3 regions of the Zooshikella sp. RANM57 genome follow, and region 3 is predicted to be linked to each of the others. Evidence: predicted binding sites of a transcription regulator. Region 3 holds the regulator's gene; each other region holds the start of a gene.
What was found. Region 3 encodes FNR, which switches genes on or off when oxygen is low (the NO sensors DNR and NnrR bind a similar motif). Its sites were predicted from a motif close to TTGATNTANATCAA; they were not measured.
Positions count from the first base shown of each region.

Region 1 (5,484 bases), on a different contig from region 3:
AATTTATTGAGCTTGGCTTAATTAAGAGTCAAGTGGATAAGGGAATCGATTTATCTACCTGATTAAGGTTGTTTATTGTACATAAAAAATTTTTGTGTTTTGTAACATGATTATGGCTAATTCTGTTTAAGTCTCTTTATAAAACGCTTTTTTATCCCCTCTCTAATCCTCGTTTGAAAAAGCTAAGTTATTTTATATAAGTTTTTTCTAAAGCAATTTGACGCTATGACATTTCATTCGAACGACAGTTTGAAAGTGTAGCTAAACTGTTTATGAGTACACCAGGAAATATGAGCTGCCTAAACTTGACAACTGAAACCAGCCAACGTATGTTTCAAACAACTGTTTTATTATTTTAAATGTACGATTTTCAACCAGTTAAAGCCTCCTGAGCATATAGTTTGTTGCAATAATCAGGACAGACAAAGCAGCACATCAATTTGTAAAAACAAATAAAAACAAGAAGTAAACCAGAGTGAGGGGTTAGCACTATGCCAGAATTTAAAGCACCTTTGCGCGATATTCGCTTCGTTAGAGATGAAGTGTTGAATTATCCAGAGCATTACGCAACGATGCCAGGGTGTGAAGAAGCAACACCTGATATGGTCAATGCCATCTTAGAAGAAGGGGCAAAGTTTTGTGAGCAAGTTCTAGCCCCCTTAAATCTTACTGGAGATGAAGAAGGTTGTAAGTGGTCTACGGATGGCGTAACTACGCCTTCTGGATTCAAAGAAGCCTATAAGCAATATGTAGAAGGTGGTTGGCCTTCATTAGCTCATGAGCCAGAGTATGGTGGTCAAGGTTTACCAGAGTCCTTGGGTCTGGTTCTGAGTGAAATGGTCGGTGAGGCTAATTGGTCATGGGGCATGTATCCTGGCTTAAGCCATGGAGCAATGAATACGCTTTCTGCACATGGTACAGAAGACCAAAAGCAAGTGTATTTGACTAAGCTGATTTCTGGCGAGTGGACAGGAACCATGTGCCTAACTGAGCCTCACTGTGGTTCAGATCTTGGTTTACTTCGTTGTAAAGCGGATCCTAATGCCGACGGCTCCTATCGTATTTCTGGTACCAAAATATTTATTTCAGCGGGTGAGCATGATTTAGCCGATAATATTGTTCATATCGTTCTTGCACGTTTACCTGATGCACCTGCCGGTACCAAAGGCATTTCATTGTTTATCGTGCCTAAGTGGTTACCTAATGGACAAGGTGAGCCAGGTGAGCGTAATGCAGTGCAATGTGGCTCTTTAGAACACAAAATGGGTATTCATGGAAACTCAACCTGTGTTATGAATTTTGATGAAGCTACTGGTTATCTGATTGGTCCTGCGAATAAAGGTTTAAACTGCATGTTTACCTTTATGAATACTGCTCGTTTGGGAACAGGTCTACAAGGTTTGGCGCATACTGAAGTAGCATTTCAGGGTGCTTTAACTTATGCCAAAGACCGTCTGCAAATGCGTTCTTTATCTGGTCCTAAAGCACCTGATAAACCTGCTGATCCCATCATCGTTCACCCTGACATTCGTCGTATGATTATGACGATTAAATCATTTGCGGAAGGTAATCGAGCACTTGCTTATTATGCCGCGAAATTAGTTGATATTGCTAAGCTTTCACCTGATACAGAAGCACGAAATGACGCAGAGCAGCTGCTTTCTTTTATCACCCCTATAGCGAAAGCGTTTATGACAGAAGTTGGTTTTGAAGCGGCTAACTTAGGTCTTCAAGTTTATGGTGGTCATGGCTATATCCGTGAATGGGGCATGGAACAAAATGTTCGTGATTGTCGAATTGCCTTGTTATATGAAGGAACAACCGGTATTCAGGCGCTGGACCTGCTTGGACGTAAAGTGCTGATGACTCAAGGTGAAGCTTTGAAGCGTTTTACTAAAGTTGTCCATAAATTCTGTCAAGCTAATACAGATGTAGAAGCTTTACAGGAATTTGTTGAGCCCTTGGCCGAACTTAATAAGGAGTGGGGGGATATCACTCTGAAAGTAGGTATGGCGGCGATGCAAAACCGGGATGAAGTAGGGGCGGCAGCCGTTGATTATTTAATGTATTCAGGTTACGCCTGTTTGGCTTATTTCTGGGCGGATATGGCAAGAGTGGCTTTGGAAAAGTTAAACGCTGGAACCACAGAAGAAAGTTATTACACCGCCAAAGTCAAAACAGCACGTTTTTACTTTAAGCGGATTTTGCCTCGTACCCAAATGCACAAAGCAGCCTTATTGTCAGGTGCGGATAACTTAATGGAAATGGCTGAAGATGAGTTTGGTGTAGAGTAAATTTTCGATTTATAGGCTATAAATTCAAAGTGAAGTGTATTGTTTCTGGTTTGGTAATTTTCATACAGCTCCTTTACCTGGCCCGCTTTAAGCGGGCTTTTTTTTATAGGTATCCTTTTATTTGGTTTCATCCAAAATCATAAAGCCTAAGAATGTCGCACTTAGAGCAATGATGATGACCATTGGCAACAGAGGACAGTTAATAATAAAGAAAGAGGCAATGAGCCAGATAACTGAAACGAGCTGCTTTTTGATTACTTGGCTTTTATAGAGACGCTGACAAACAAAGTCATGCTGCTCAGTTTGGCTTTCAAGTAGAATATTAAAGCTGTGAATGACAATAAGAAGCCATAAATGCATAAGATTTAATTTTTGCTATTTTTTCTGTAAATTAACAGTTAAAAATAATTCATAAATCTTGGTTTTACAAAGAATGTCAGGGAATAATGGTGAACGGAATTAATCGTTAATCTGATAACGATAAAGCAAGCGGGTGGTTCTGAATTAAGATTTTGAAAAAAATATTGATGTCGGGAGCTCTTGCTTGACAAGCTCCCGACAAGGTTAGCGATTAGTTAATATCAATTTCTACTGAGCGCGAAGTGGGTTTTTCCATTTTGGGTAAATGTAAGTTGAGCATACCATCAGTAAACTCAGCACGAATAGCATTTGTGTCAGTATCTTCTGGAAGGTGAAAGCTGCGAGCAAAACTGCCATAAAAACGTTCAACACGGTGATGTTTACGGTTTTTATCCTCTGACTCGTATCTTCTCTCACCTTGAATTGTTAATACACCTTCTTCGACAGCGACTTTAACGTCTTCTTTTTTGATTTCAGGTAACTCTGCTTTAATAAGGTATTCTTCAGCGGTTTCACTAATATCAACCGCAGGTGACCAATCATTCACTTTCATTGCTTCTCGGCCACCGGGACTTTGGGTCGATTTACCTGATAGACGTTGATATCGATCCAGAAGAGTTTCAAGTTCACTGAAGGGATTCCACGGAACCATACTCATGTTTTATTCCTCCATGAAATAACGTAACGGTATGATTATTGTTGAGTATTGACTCTGTTTCGTAAACGATACTGTATTGGAAAATTGTTAAAAGTATATTGATAAATATCATGCAAATTTTTACCGATATAGCAGGGGGGCGTAGATGGTTTCTCGTAAGGTATTCGAGCTATTAATAATACTTAATAGTCATATTGTGACAGATACAATAAAAATGTTTATAAGGTATGATAGTTATAAAGTGAGATATTAGTATTTAAAGGATTGTTAGTTGTGTGGGATTAGAGTTTTTCTCTAATTATTATTTGATGTTAAGCATCAATAAAACACTACATAAAATGTATAGTGGTTCATATTCAGGTGAACCGTAGAAGCCTACATAAAAAATATTCAATTATAAACTTTGCTGAGGTGCCATCATGGCTGAATATAATGCACCCTTAAATGATATTCGTTTTTTGCTAAATGATGTCTTTAAATGTCAGGAGAAGTGGCATTCTTGGCCTGCGTTAAAGGAGCAGGTTGATAGTGATATTGCTGAAGCCATTTTGGAAGAAGGCAATAAGATAGCGGGTGGATTACTGGCTCCACTTAACCAGTCTGGTGATAGCCAAGGTGTAGCCTGGCAAGATGGTCAGGTTGTAACACCAAAAGGTTTTAAAGAAGCATATCAAACCATTGCTGAAGGAGGGTGGTTAGGCATTACTGGTAATCCTGAATTTGGTGGAATGGGAATGCCAAAGATGTTGTCTGTCCATTTTGAGGAAATGCTTTATGGGGCAAATAACTCACTCGCTTTATATTTGGTGTTAACCGTCGGTGCTTGTTTAGCCATAGACTCACATGCAGATAATAAGCTTAAACAACAGTTTTTACCCAAGATGTATTCAGGTGAGTGGGCGGGTTCAATGTGCCTAACTGAGGCACATGCTGGTTCTGACCTGGGTATTATTCGAACTAAAGCTGAGCCTAATGCGGATGGAACGTACTCGATTACAGGGAGCAAAATATTTATTACAGGTGGCGAGCATGACCTGACCGAAAATATCATTCATTTAGTGTTAGCAAAACTACCTGATGCCCCTGAAGGTTCAAGAGGCATATCAATGTTTATTGTTCCCAAAATTTGGGTGAATGAAGATGGTTCGCTAGGTGAGTTTAACCAGGTTAATTGTGGTTCTGTTGAACATAAAATGGGCATTAAGGCTTCTGCCACTTGTGTCCTTAACTTTGATGACTCTCGTGGATTTCTGGTGGGTGAAGCAAACAAAGGCTTAATGTACATGTTCACCATGATGAACTATGAGCGGCTATCAATTGGTATTCAAGGTATTGGTTGTGCTGAAGCGTCCTATCAAATTGCTGCAAACTACGCTAAAGATCGATTACAAGGGCGATCTCCTGAAGGTGTAAAATATGCAGATAAATATGCTGATCCATTGTTAGTTCATCCTGATGTACGACGAATGTTGCTTAACATGAAGGCTTTGACTGAAGGTGCGCGGATCTTTTCGACGTATGTTGCCTTACAGTTAGACACCGCAAAATATAGCCAGGATAAAACAGAGCAGAAAAAAGCAAAAGATTTTGTTGCATTAATGACGCCTGTGGCGAAAGCATTTTTTACGGATATGGGATTAGATGCGTGTGTTTTAGGTCAGCAAGTACTTGGTGGTCATGGTTATATCTCAGAGTGGGGACAGGAGCAGCTTGTTCGAGATGTGCGTATAGCACAAATATATGAAGGCACAAATGGAATACAAGCACTTGATCTTGTTGCGCGGAAAGTCGTTGCTAATGGTGGTCAGTATGTTGATGAGTTTATTGCTGAAATTAGAGATCTCATTGAACAACAGCAGACTGATGTCATGCATGAGTTTTTGCAGCCTTTGCAAAATGCAATAGTTACACTTGAAAAAGTAACGGCTTGGGTGATAGATAAGGCAAAAAATAACCCAAATGAAATTGGTGCCGCTTCCGTTGAGTATTTACACCTGTTTGGGTATGTAGCCCTTGCGTATATGTGGCTAAAAGTGGTGGCTGTTATCACTCAAAAGTCTGATCAGGATAACGCTTTTTATGATGCCAAGCTGAAGACCGCACGTTACTATTTTAACCGTCTACTGCCACGTATTTACGGGCTTGAGCAATGTATTATGGCAGGAAGTGAAG
Region 1 covers NZ_JBOIUB010000011.1:46,962-52,445, reverse strand. Annotated here, with positions in the region: gene ACQ96U_RS20265 (putative metalloprotease CJM1_0395 family protein) at 1-62, shown strand, start outside; gene ACQ96U_RS20260 (acyl-CoA dehydrogenase C-terminal domain-containing protein) at 492-2,294, shown strand; gene ACQ96U_RS20255 (hypothetical protein) at 2,412-2,654, opposite strand; gene ACQ96U_RS20250 (Hsp20/alpha crystallin family protein) at 2,866-3,312, opposite strand; gene ACQ96U_RS20245 (acyl-CoA dehydrogenase C-terminal domain-containing protein) at 3,732-5,484, shown strand, end outside.
Region 1: a site for FNR is predicted at 3,411-3,424, ahead of ACQ96U_RS20250 (Hsp20/alpha crystallin family protein). Genes of this name have one in related genera too.

Region 2 (5,484 bases), on a different contig from region 3:
CCCTCAAATGAAGTCCAACGGGAATCACTGTAGAATGCAGAACCATGCCAAAGCTGTATACGATGCTGTTGTCTTTCGGACCAATGTTCTAGGCGAAGTCGGCTACTGGCACGATCTAGTGCTTGGGATGAAACATCAACACCAATAATAGATTTAAATTGCGCATGGCTTGCCAGTAACTTCATTAATTTTCCTTCGCCACAACCTAAATCAAGAATGGATTGGACCTGATGGGCAAGTAAGGTATCCATTACTTTTTGCTGGCGTTGTTGATTTAATGTTAGTGATTTTTCAAGTTCGGCTTCAGCTAAATCGGCTTTTTCCTCTGCATCAATTTGTTCTGGTGCCAATGCAGCTAACGCAATTTGAGCATAATGTTTTTTATGCTTTAAATAACGTAATGATATAAATTCTTTAGCGGGATGTTGCGCTAACCAATCACCCCCGCGTAATAATAATTTTTCAATTTCGTCGGCACTTACCCAGTAGTGTTTGTCGTTATCAAGCACGGGCATTAAAACATACAAATGAGAGAGTAAATCGACTAAACGACATTTGTTTTTTAATGTGACCTGATAATAATGACTATGACCCCACTCTGAAAATTGATTATCGAGGGCAATGGGTTCTGCAAAAATTTCATAACCAAGTGGAGAAAACAACTTTTCTAAAACGGGTTGTCCTCCTCGACAGGGTAATACCGGAATATGAACTGTTAAAGGAAGTTTGCAGTCCACTAACGCTTCACGTTCTTTGCAGCGACCTCCTATGGCAGAACGAAAGGCTCTAGCCAAGGCCACACTCATAAATGAATTAGCCGTATAGGGTCGATCATTTAAATAATGAGTAAGCTGTTTGGATGACATCGGTCCACGAAATGTCCGGACTAAGCCAATAGCATCCACCTCAAGTAAAAGAGCGACCTGGCATTGGTTTTCATCATACTGAGGATAGAAGACATGCGCTGTACTGTGACTTAATGAAAAGCTGTGGATACGATCTGGATGCTTATGCAGCAGGTAACTCAAGTCTGTCGGATTAATATTGTTTTCAGGATCATTTTGTAAGGATAAGGTTAATAACATTGTAAATGCTCCAACAGGCTTATAAACGTGGGTCAACGGGTTCTGCAGACAATGCAATCACACCTAAAATACATTCATGCACACGCCGTAAAGGCTCTTGACCCACAAAGCGTTGTAAGGCTGCTAGTCCTAATGAAAACTCTTTAATTGCAAGACGACGTTTTTTACCTAATCCTCGTTTTTTTAAACGCGCTAAATTTTCAGGTGCATCATAGTTGGGACCGTAAATTAAACGCAGATACTCTTTGCCGCGTACTTTCAATGCAGGTTGAGCTAAGCCCACATTGGTGTGGCAGACAAAGTCCATGGGTTTGATCACAATACCTTCTGATCCCTTTTCGAGTAGGCTCTGCCACCATTGGCTGACTGCTTGGCATTCATGTTCTTCTACAGGATGAATAATACGATAATCAGTCGCTTGAATAAGGCCTTTACTGGCTTTAGCCAGATCACTGATATGCGTCATGTGCCATTGGTGGTTTTTATCGGTATGCATTGCACCTTCACTGGCCATAATATGGAAAGGCGCCAGCTTTAGCTGATTCACTTCAGTTACTGACCAGCAATATTGTTGATAAGCTTGTCTAAAGCCACTGATATGCTGATGGTGTGTTGCAATGCGTTGGTTTAAGTCATTTAAATCAACACCTCTTAATGCTGCTTGCTCAAGGAGCAGATTGGCAACAGGTAAAACATTATTTCCTGCACAACCAACGGCTGCATATTGCTGACGGATTAATTCTGATGCTTTAAATGACCAGGGCATCAGCTCACAATCAAGGGTCAACCAGTCAGTCTTGAGTGTATCCCACAGGCCTACGTCTGTGACGGCTTGTTGTACCTCAAGTAAAAATGCTTGCTCTAAAGTGTCATCATTAAAAAATCGCCGTCCTGTCCGTGTATAACAACAGCCAATAGCTTCACTTTGAATACCAAATACCCGACGAGAGACATCGGGTGTTTTACAAATTTGCACAATCGCACGCGATCCCATGTGCTTTTCCTGGCAAATTACAGTTTCCACTTCCATCTGTTGGAAATAATCCAACGCTTGTTGTGGATCCTCTAATAATTCAGCTTCTTCACTCGCATGCGCTGGTGACATGGTAGGGGGCAGGTAGTTTATCCACTTAGGATTAATGGTAAATCGGCTAAGGGTTTCTAGCGCGGCAGCCGCGTACTGCTCTTCAATACAAATTTTGTTACGCAGAGGAGTGGTAATAAAACGCTTACCCTGTACATCACTGATGTTCAGTACATCATCATGACGATGTTGAAGGGAGCGTGTATCTTGCTCTTCAAATAAAGGACGAGAAGGTTCGTAATAAACCTGTGACGCTGGAACACTGACAAGCTCTCGTTCCGGATAGCGTAGCGCTGTTAGCTTGCCACCAAATACACATCCGGTATCAATACAGATCGTATTATTGAAGAACTCAGGCTCAATAGTGGGGGTGTGTCCATAGACCACAAGGGCTTTACCCCGGTAGTCATTGGCCCACTCATAACGAACAGGTAAGCCATACTCATCAGTTTCTCCAGTGGTTTCACCATAGAGGGCAAAAGCACGTACAGTCCCAGAGGCTCGTCCTTGATAGTGTTCTTTCATGCCTGCGTGAGCAGCCACTAAACGACCATTGTCCAGTACATAGTGGCTTATTAAGCCATCTAAAAAGCTGGAAACCTGTTGTATAAATGCTTCTGGTTCGTTTTCTAATTGGGCCAGTGTTTGCTCCAAACCATGATTTACTTTTACTTGCCGGCCTTCCAGCTTACGTTTGAGCTTGTCATCATGGTTGCCACTTACACACAGCGCATGTCCTTGGTGAACCATTGACATGACTAAGCGCAAAACCTCAGGGTTTTTTGGGCCACGATCAACAAGGTCTCCGACAAAAATAGCTTTGCGTTGAGCGGGGGGAGTAATTGAATAAGGATAAACAGGATCTGCAGTATTTTGATCCACATGATATCCCAGCTTTGTTAGGAGCGTGACTAACTCATCAAAGCAACCGTGGATATCACCAATAATGTCAAAGGGACCTGTCTCGTTTCGTTTATCAGTCCACAGCGGAATGCGTTTGAAACTAACCCGATTGATCTCTTCTTCACTTTTTAAAATATGGACCTGTGAAAAACCTTCCCGTTTAAGTTGGCGCATTGAACGCCTCAACTGACGGGCTTGATTACGAATAACATGAGGACCAAAATCACGGTCTGGACGCGTTTTGTTACGTTCTAGACAGGTGGATTCAGCAATATCCAAAACAATAGCCTGGGCAAAACAATGCTGTTTGCGAGCGACTCGAAGTAAAGAGCGTCGCGCTGATTCTTGAACGTTTGTAGCGTCGACTACCGTCAGCAGTCCACGACGTAATCTACGCTCTGCAATGAGGTGAAGTACATCAAAGGCATCTGCAGAGGCATCTTGTGCATTTTCATCATCAGAGACGAGGCCTCGGCAAACATCTGAGGATAATATTTCTGTCGATAAAAAATGTTTGCGAGCAAAGGTACTTTTTCCTGCACCTGAAGTGCCTACCAGTAAAATTAACGAAACTTCAGGTATTTGTATTTCTTTTTCTGTCATTATTGTGGTCATTAGCGAATTATCATTTATTAAACATCTTGAGCACGGCCTAACCCACTCTGTGAACGTTAGGTGCTATTACTAACTGTGTAAAAGTATTGTCGCCAGTTAAAAGTGTAAGCATGATACAGCTAATTCTATGCCATATTTGTAACTTATTGATATTCAATGAGTTATTAGTTTTTAGGTCTCTTTAATATAAGCTTAATTCTATCTAGTTAAATAAAATATTACCTATTTAGATAGTCTATTCAAAATGCTTTAGGTCAAACTAAATTTTACGGTTCTCTGTATCATAGCGTCTTTTTATTTGGCTTTGGTGCCTTTGGAAAAACTACATGCAGTTAGATCAGTACGTTTATACGTTTGGCCAGTATCTACGTCAGCGTTTTAATGAGAAGGTTCATAAACTATCAATTCATGCCGGGTTTACCTGTCCAAACCGTGACGGCACCTTGGGCATTGGTGGTTGTACATTTTGTAATAATGCTTCCTTTAATAGTGAAGTAAAGACCAATAAAAACATAAGCGAACAGTTAAGCTCGGCAAAAGTAAATGTGCGAGCTAAAAAATATTTAGCCTATTTTCAAGCTTATACGAATACCTATGCTGAAGTGTCCGCGCTACAGCAAATGTATGAAGAAGCATTACGGAGCAATAATATTGTTGGCCTATGTGTTGGAACACGTCCAGATTGTCTGCCTGAAAGTGTTTTGTCATTACTTTCCAGTTATCAACAACAAGGTTATGAGGTTTGGCTAGAGCTTGGCTTACAAACTGCAAATGACGATACTTTAATACGCATTAATCGAGGACATAATTTCGCCGCTTATGTGGACGCGGTGAAACGAATACAACAGTATAAGCTTAATATTTGTACGCATTTGATCGTGGGGTTGCCAGGTGAATCTGCACAAACGAGCTTTGATACGTTGTCTAAAGTGATTGACTTAGGCTGCGAAGGATTAAAGTTGCATCCTTTAATGGTGGTTAAGGGAAGTCAAATGGCAAAACAATGGAAAAATGGATTGTTATCAACACTAACTGCAGATGAATATGCAGCGATTGCCGCAGAAATGATCCGCCAAACACCGAAAGATATCGTATTTCATCGCGTATCCGCGACGGCAAAGCGGCCAACTTTATTAGCACCAGAGTGGTGTAATAATCGCTGGCCAGTGATTAATCAAATTGTTAAACATCTCAATGAAAAAGGAGGTCAAGGTAGTGGATTAATTTAATATTATTTCATTTTTGAAATACACTGAGTTGAGTGGATTAAGCTATGGACGGATGAGCCGATCCGTTTTATCGTTCAGTGAACGAATATCATTTTTCATATCTTCTGTGATTTCATTCACTCTATTTTTTTCAAGCGCAATAAGCTCAGTAATATGCTGGATATTTTGGCTATTTTGATCAATTCGCTTGTCAATGGTTCCCCCCCAAACGAATAGTGAAATAATAACGGTCACGGTACTGATGATGTGCGTCATGTTGACGGTTTTATCAAGCTGCCAGTGTCCATGCGGTATAATATGTGGCTGCATGTTTTTCTCCAAATAGTCTTACAATTTTCGCTAATACCTAAGTACTTCATTATAGGTGTAGTCGTTAGCAGAGTAGTCAAAACTGAAAGTGATTTGTAGGTGAAAAATTTCAATTTTTTCATGCATGATGTTAGTTGTCAGTCATAGCATGACTGACAACATTGATTTAGGGCTGGAAGAGGTTAGTGTTTTTTGTGGCTTGCGAATAGAATATTGTAGACATGACGCCGTGTAATACCAAATGTTAATGCTAGTTTAT
Region 2 covers NZ_JBOIUB010000008.1:274,995-280,478, forward strand. Annotated here, with positions in the region: gene ACQ96U_RS17905 (3' terminal RNA ribose 2'-O-methyltransferase Hen1) at 1-1,085, opposite strand, end outside; gene ACQ96U_RS17910 (polynucleotide kinase-phosphatase) at 1,105-3,687, opposite strand; gene ACQ96U_RS17915 (TIGR01212 family radical SAM protein) at 4,014-4,916, shown strand; gene ACQ96U_RS17920 (hypothetical protein) at 4,959-5,225, opposite strand; gene ACQ96U_RS17925 (Mor transcription activator family protein) at 5,408-5,484, opposite strand, start outside.
Region 2: a site for FNR is predicted at 3,932-3,945, ahead of ACQ96U_RS17915 (TIGR01212 family radical SAM protein). Genes of this name have one in related genera too.

Region 3 (5,484 bases):
TCATCTGGACAGATTCCCATGGTCTCACTCTCTTATCGCAGCCCTAAAATCTATATAGGAAGCCATGCATAATATTGACCAATCTACAGGTAGGGCTGTTTATGGAAAGTAATCACTTGTTTTTATAATTACCTTTCCCATTAACCTAGCCTATTTTTTACAAAAGTCACTGTAACTTGTTGAGTTAGTGTATTTAGTCCATGTAAAAAGCATAAATAGCCGTAGTTATTAATAATACAAATCGACTTAGGCTATTTTTTTTATGGCTCTTTTGAATGATGGTGTCAATTATTCAAACATGTATGTTGTTTTAAAGACAAAAGTATGACGGGGAAATGAAGATTTGTAAGGAGTAACGTTAAACTTGTTTTGAGTGATGGCATTTTAGCTATTTAATGCAGAAAAACAGCCTTCTGCCAGGTTGTTAACCTGGCAGAATGAACTATTGGTTGAAAGCTGTATTGATAAAGTCTAGAACGCGCAGAGGGTAAACGTTGGAATATTGGCATCTTGTAGCTTTGTGCTACCACCTAAGTCTGGTAAATCAATAATAGCGGCTGCTTCATATATGTGGGCACCTAACCGCCTTATCAGTGTAGCTGCAGCAAGTAGAGTTCCACCCGTTGCAATCAAATCATCAATGAGCAGGACGGAGTCATTTTCATTTAGCACTCCACGTTGTACCTCGATGGTGGCTTGCCCATATTCTAAGTCGTAGGTTTCTGTTTCTGTTTCGGCAGGGAGCTTGCCTTGCTTGCGAAGTAAAACTAACGGCTTGTTTAGCGCGTAGGCAATAACAGCACCAGGTAAAAAACCACGAGCATCAAGTGCTGCAATATGGGTAACTTCAGTGTCTACGTAGCGTTGGATCAGACTATCTATAACCATTCTGTGTGCTTTGGGGGATTGGAAGATGGGAGTAACATCCCGAAAGACAACACCAGGCGCTGGCCAATCATTAACACTGCGTATTAATGACTTAATATAATATTCGTCAAAAATCATAGAAAGCGGATTACTTATTGTTAGGTGTCAGTGCTGCCATTTTTCTTAACTTCAACAGGTTTACCCCCTGCTAAAGAACACAAGTTTATGGGGTCAACAACTTTGACTTCTTTACCATTAGCGACGATTAAGCCATTTTTTTGGAAACGGGTGAAAACACGGCTGACAGTTTCAACGGCAAGTCCCAAATAATTTCCCATTTCATTACGAGACATAGGAAGTCGGAAAGACTGCGATGAGTATCCGCGGCGTCTAAAGCGTGTTGCCAGGTTGACAAGGAAAGTAGCAATACGCTCATCAGCATTTTTCTTGCTTAATAAAAGCATCATTTGCTGATCCTCACGAATCTCTTTGCTCATGATCCGCATTAGTTGACGACGCAGTTCAGGCAAAGATTCTGCAAGTTCATCTAGGCGGTCAAAAGGAATTTCACAAACCGTTGTTGTTTCAATAGCTTGAGCGGAAACAGGGTAGGCATCGCTGTCGACACCACTCATTCCTACTAACTCACTAGGTAAGTGAAAACCAGTAATTTGTTCATCACCATCATTGGTTGAGGTGTAGGTTTTTAGTGCTCCAGAGCGGACAGCGTAAATGGAGGCAAATTTATCTCCTTCAAGAAACAGGTGCTCCCCCTTTCGCAAGGGTCGTCCCCGCTTAATAATTTTATCAAGTAAATCAATGTCTTCAGTATTTAAAGCGATAGGCAGGCAAAGAGGTTGCAATGCACACTCTTTACAGGCCACTTGATTGAACTGTTTTACAGTAGGTTTCGACGTCATGCTGTGAGGGCCTCTAATCAACTTCCGTCGTCATATATGTTTAATGCTAGTATCTGATTAGAGGCTATTGTAGGGGAAACTACTAAAAACTCCAACGGGAATTACTAAGATGGAGTCATATTACTTTTGAAAAGCGCGTTGCTTCATTATTTGCAGCCAAGTATTGGTCAAATACCATACATATATTACGAATCAGTAGTTGACCTTTAGGTTGTACCAGTAGGCTGTCCTTATTAATGATAAGCAAGCCATCATCTGCCATTGACTGTAATGCTTCTAACTCATAAGCAAAATGGTTATTAAAATCAATTTCAAACTGTTGCTCTATTTGATGAATGTTTAACTCAAAGTGGCAAATCAGTTGACTGATAACCTCTCTACGAAGAAGATCTTCTATCGATAAAACAAAACCACGTTGAAATGGGAAGACATTTTGACTTACTTGCTGACTGTATTCATTCAATTTTGACAGGTTTTGCCAGTAGGTATTACCAATCTGGCTAATAGCAGAGCAACCAAAACCCAGCAGGTCGCACTCTTTATGGGTGGTATAACCTTGAAAGTTACGGTGGAGCTGCCCTGTGACTTTTGCTTCTGTCAATTCATCTTCTGGTAGTGCAAAGTGATCCATCCCAATATACACATAACCTGCATCAATAAGGTGCTCAATAGTGTGCTTAAGAATGGAAAGTTTTTCAGCGGGTGATGGGAGGTCCTTTTCATTGATACGACGTTGAGGTTTAAACCGATCAGGGAGGTGTGCATAATTGAAGATTGATAGACGGTTTGGTGCCAGCTCAAGGACTTTATCCAGGCTAGTCAAAAAGCTTTGAGTGTTTTGATGAGGCAACCCATAAATCAAATCAACATTGATGGATTTGAAGCTTAGGGTTCGTGCAGCATCAATGACCGCTAATGTTTCTTCTTCAGTTTGAACACGGTTTACAGCCTGTTGTACGATGGGATTAAAATCTTGAATCCCCAGGCTGATACGATTGAAGCCTAACTGGCGCAAATGGCCCATTGTTGCCCAGTCAGCTTCTCTTGGATCTATTTCTATTGAGTAATCAGCACTCGCATCATCTACAAGTTGGAAATAATCGTTAGTTTTCTCCATTAACTGTTGCATTAATTCCAAGCTTAAATAAGTGGGTGTCCCACCGCCCCAATGTAGTTGTGTTACCTCTCGTTGACCAAAATATTCTGCATGAAAATGCATCTCACGGATAAGGTTTTTAATATAGCTCACCGCTTGGTTACGTTGCTTCGTAATAACCTTATTGCAAGCGCAGTAGTAGCAAATGTTAGAGCAAAATGGAATGTGAAAATAAAGTGAAAGAGGCGTATTTAACTGCTTACTTTGTTTAGCTGCATTTAAATAGGCTACTTCGGAAAATGGTGCAGTAAATTCAACGGCTGTTGGGTACGACGTGTACCTTGGACCGTTTACTGCGTAGCGGTGAATCAATTGACTGTCCCACTCAAGCGCTTGCACCATAATTAAAGTTGCCTCTCCTAATCATATTCAGGAGACCAGTTTATGTACGTTTGGTGTGGTTTGTCTTGATGTGCATCAAGCGCAATTTAGCTAGACACACGTTATAACGACTAATGCGACATATGATGTGTAACTGGGGTGTTAGTATTGGGTAATAATGATTGAGTCATTGACATGAGCCAAGCCTGATGAGGACCTGGTATGGTCCAACAGCCAAAAAGAATGACAGAAATTCCGAGTAGCTGGCGAATACCACGATTATTTAGCAGGCGATGTAATTGCTGGGCAAATAAACCTGAAGCAATCATAATGGGTAATGTTCCCAGCCCAAAGGTCGCCATTAAGGTCGCAGCTTTCCAAGTATTCCCTGTAGCTGCAGCCCAGGTAAGTGAGCTGTAAACTAATCCGCACGGTAACCATCCCCATAGTCCACCAAGAATAAGCGCATGTTTGAATGATTTAATAGGCATGAATTTTTGGGTTAACGGCCTAACATAGTGCCAAAGATGTCCACCTGCCTTTTCCAAGTAGGTCAATCCACGCCACCAATTGGCTAGGTATAGCCCCATCGCAATTAACAGTAGGCCTGCTAATGTTCTTAAGCCTGCTCCTAGTCCCAGTGACTGGATAGCCCAGCCAAATGAACCCAGTAATAAACCTGCAAGGGTATAACTAATAATTCGCCCTAGGTTAAAAAGCACAAGATAAAAGCTTGATAAACTTCCTGAAGGTGTCGAAAGGGTAAGTGCTCCCATGAGGCCGCCACACATGCCAAGGCAGTGTCCTGCCCCTAATAACCCCAACAGAAAGGCCGTGCCATAACTACTAAAATCAATCATTTGCTTTGTTTTCTGATGGCTGCGTAGAAGGTGTTGGTTGTTTTGATGAAGGCTCTTGATCAAAGAGAATACTGTGGCTTGGGCTTTCCAGATCATCATACTGCCCATTATCAACAGCCCAGAAGAATGCCCAAACGGCAACTGCAACAAAAACAAGGGCGAGTGGAATCAGTAAGTAGATAATGTCCATGAATACATAGTTTCTCTTGTCAGAGCACAGTCTCCAGAGATGTTATTTGAGAAGACTGAGTATGAAGGTCTTGTGTGGGTCGACAGCTGGCTTTGCTACGGCTTAAACGTAAAGCATTTGCAACGACAAGTAATGAGCTACTTGCCATGCCAATCGCGGCCATCCAGGGTTGAATAATACCACAAGCGGCTAAAGGTAGAGCGACAAGATTATAACTTAGAGCCCAGATTAAGTTGGTGCGAATGGTATTACGGGTTTGCTTAGCAATATCGAATACAGTAAGGAGGCTACTTAACTGGTTATTTAATAGAACAATATCTGCGGTATGTTTAGCTAAATCACTGCCACAGCCAAGTGATACGGATACATTAGCCGCAGCAAGAATAGGCACATCATTGATGCCATCCCCAACCATTAAGACATTTTTACCTTGTTGTTGCAGTGTTTTTAACTGCACAAGCTTATCTTCTGGCGTCATATTGGCTTGCCAGGATGAAATTGATAGCGACTCAGCAATGCGCTTGACGACATTAGGTTGGTCACCACTCAACAAACTAAGCTGCATATTTTGCTGTTGTAAGCCATGGATCGTGTGTGTGCTATCTTGCCTTAACGTATCAGCAAGTTTGATCCAGCCTAACACTTCTTGTTCATTGGCAAAGAGTAGCCATTGCCCTTCAGACTCCGGGGGATCAAGTAAGGGAATGTTTAACCATGTACAAATAAATGCAGGCTTACCCACTCGATATCGTTGCTCTTTTTTTAATGCTTCAAGTTTTAATGTTTCAAGGTTGTTTTTATCCGCGTTAACTGCCTGATAAGTGATATTGCCTTCAATACCATAACCTGGGTGATTAGTAACATTTTTTGCTATTAGAGGTGTTGCTCGTTCTGTAAATGTTTTGGCTATAGGATGTTCAGAATGGGCTTCAAGTGCTGCCACAAGGTCTAGAATTGCCTCTGGAGATAGCGTGGTATTTGTGGGTATCACTTGCTCCAGAGTGAGCTTTCCTTCCGTAAGTGTTCCTGTTTTATCAAAAATAATGTGGTTTATTTGAGTGAGTGATTCCAATACATGGCTGCCAGTAATAAGGAGACCTTGTTGATAGAGTCTTCCTGTGGCTGCTGTAAGTGTAGCTGGGGTGGCGAGTGAAAGTGCACAAGGGCAGG
Region 3 covers NZ_JBOIUB010000003.1:264,993-270,476, reverse strand. Annotated here, with positions in the region: gene ACQ96U_RS08550 (hypothetical protein) at 1-20, opposite strand, end outside; gene ACQ96U_RS08545 (adenine phosphoribosyltransferase) at 472-1,005, opposite strand; gene fnr (fumarate/nitrate reduction transcriptional regulator Fnr) at 1,026-1,787, opposite strand; gene hemN (oxygen-independent coproporphyrinogen III oxidase) at 1,903-3,285, opposite strand; gene ACQ96U_RS08530 (sulfite exporter TauE/SafE family protein) at 3,396-4,124, opposite strand; gene ccoS (cbb3-type cytochrome oxidase assembly protein CcoS) at 4,117-4,314, opposite strand; gene ACQ96U_RS08520 (heavy metal translocating P-type ATPase) at 4,334-5,484, opposite strand, start outside.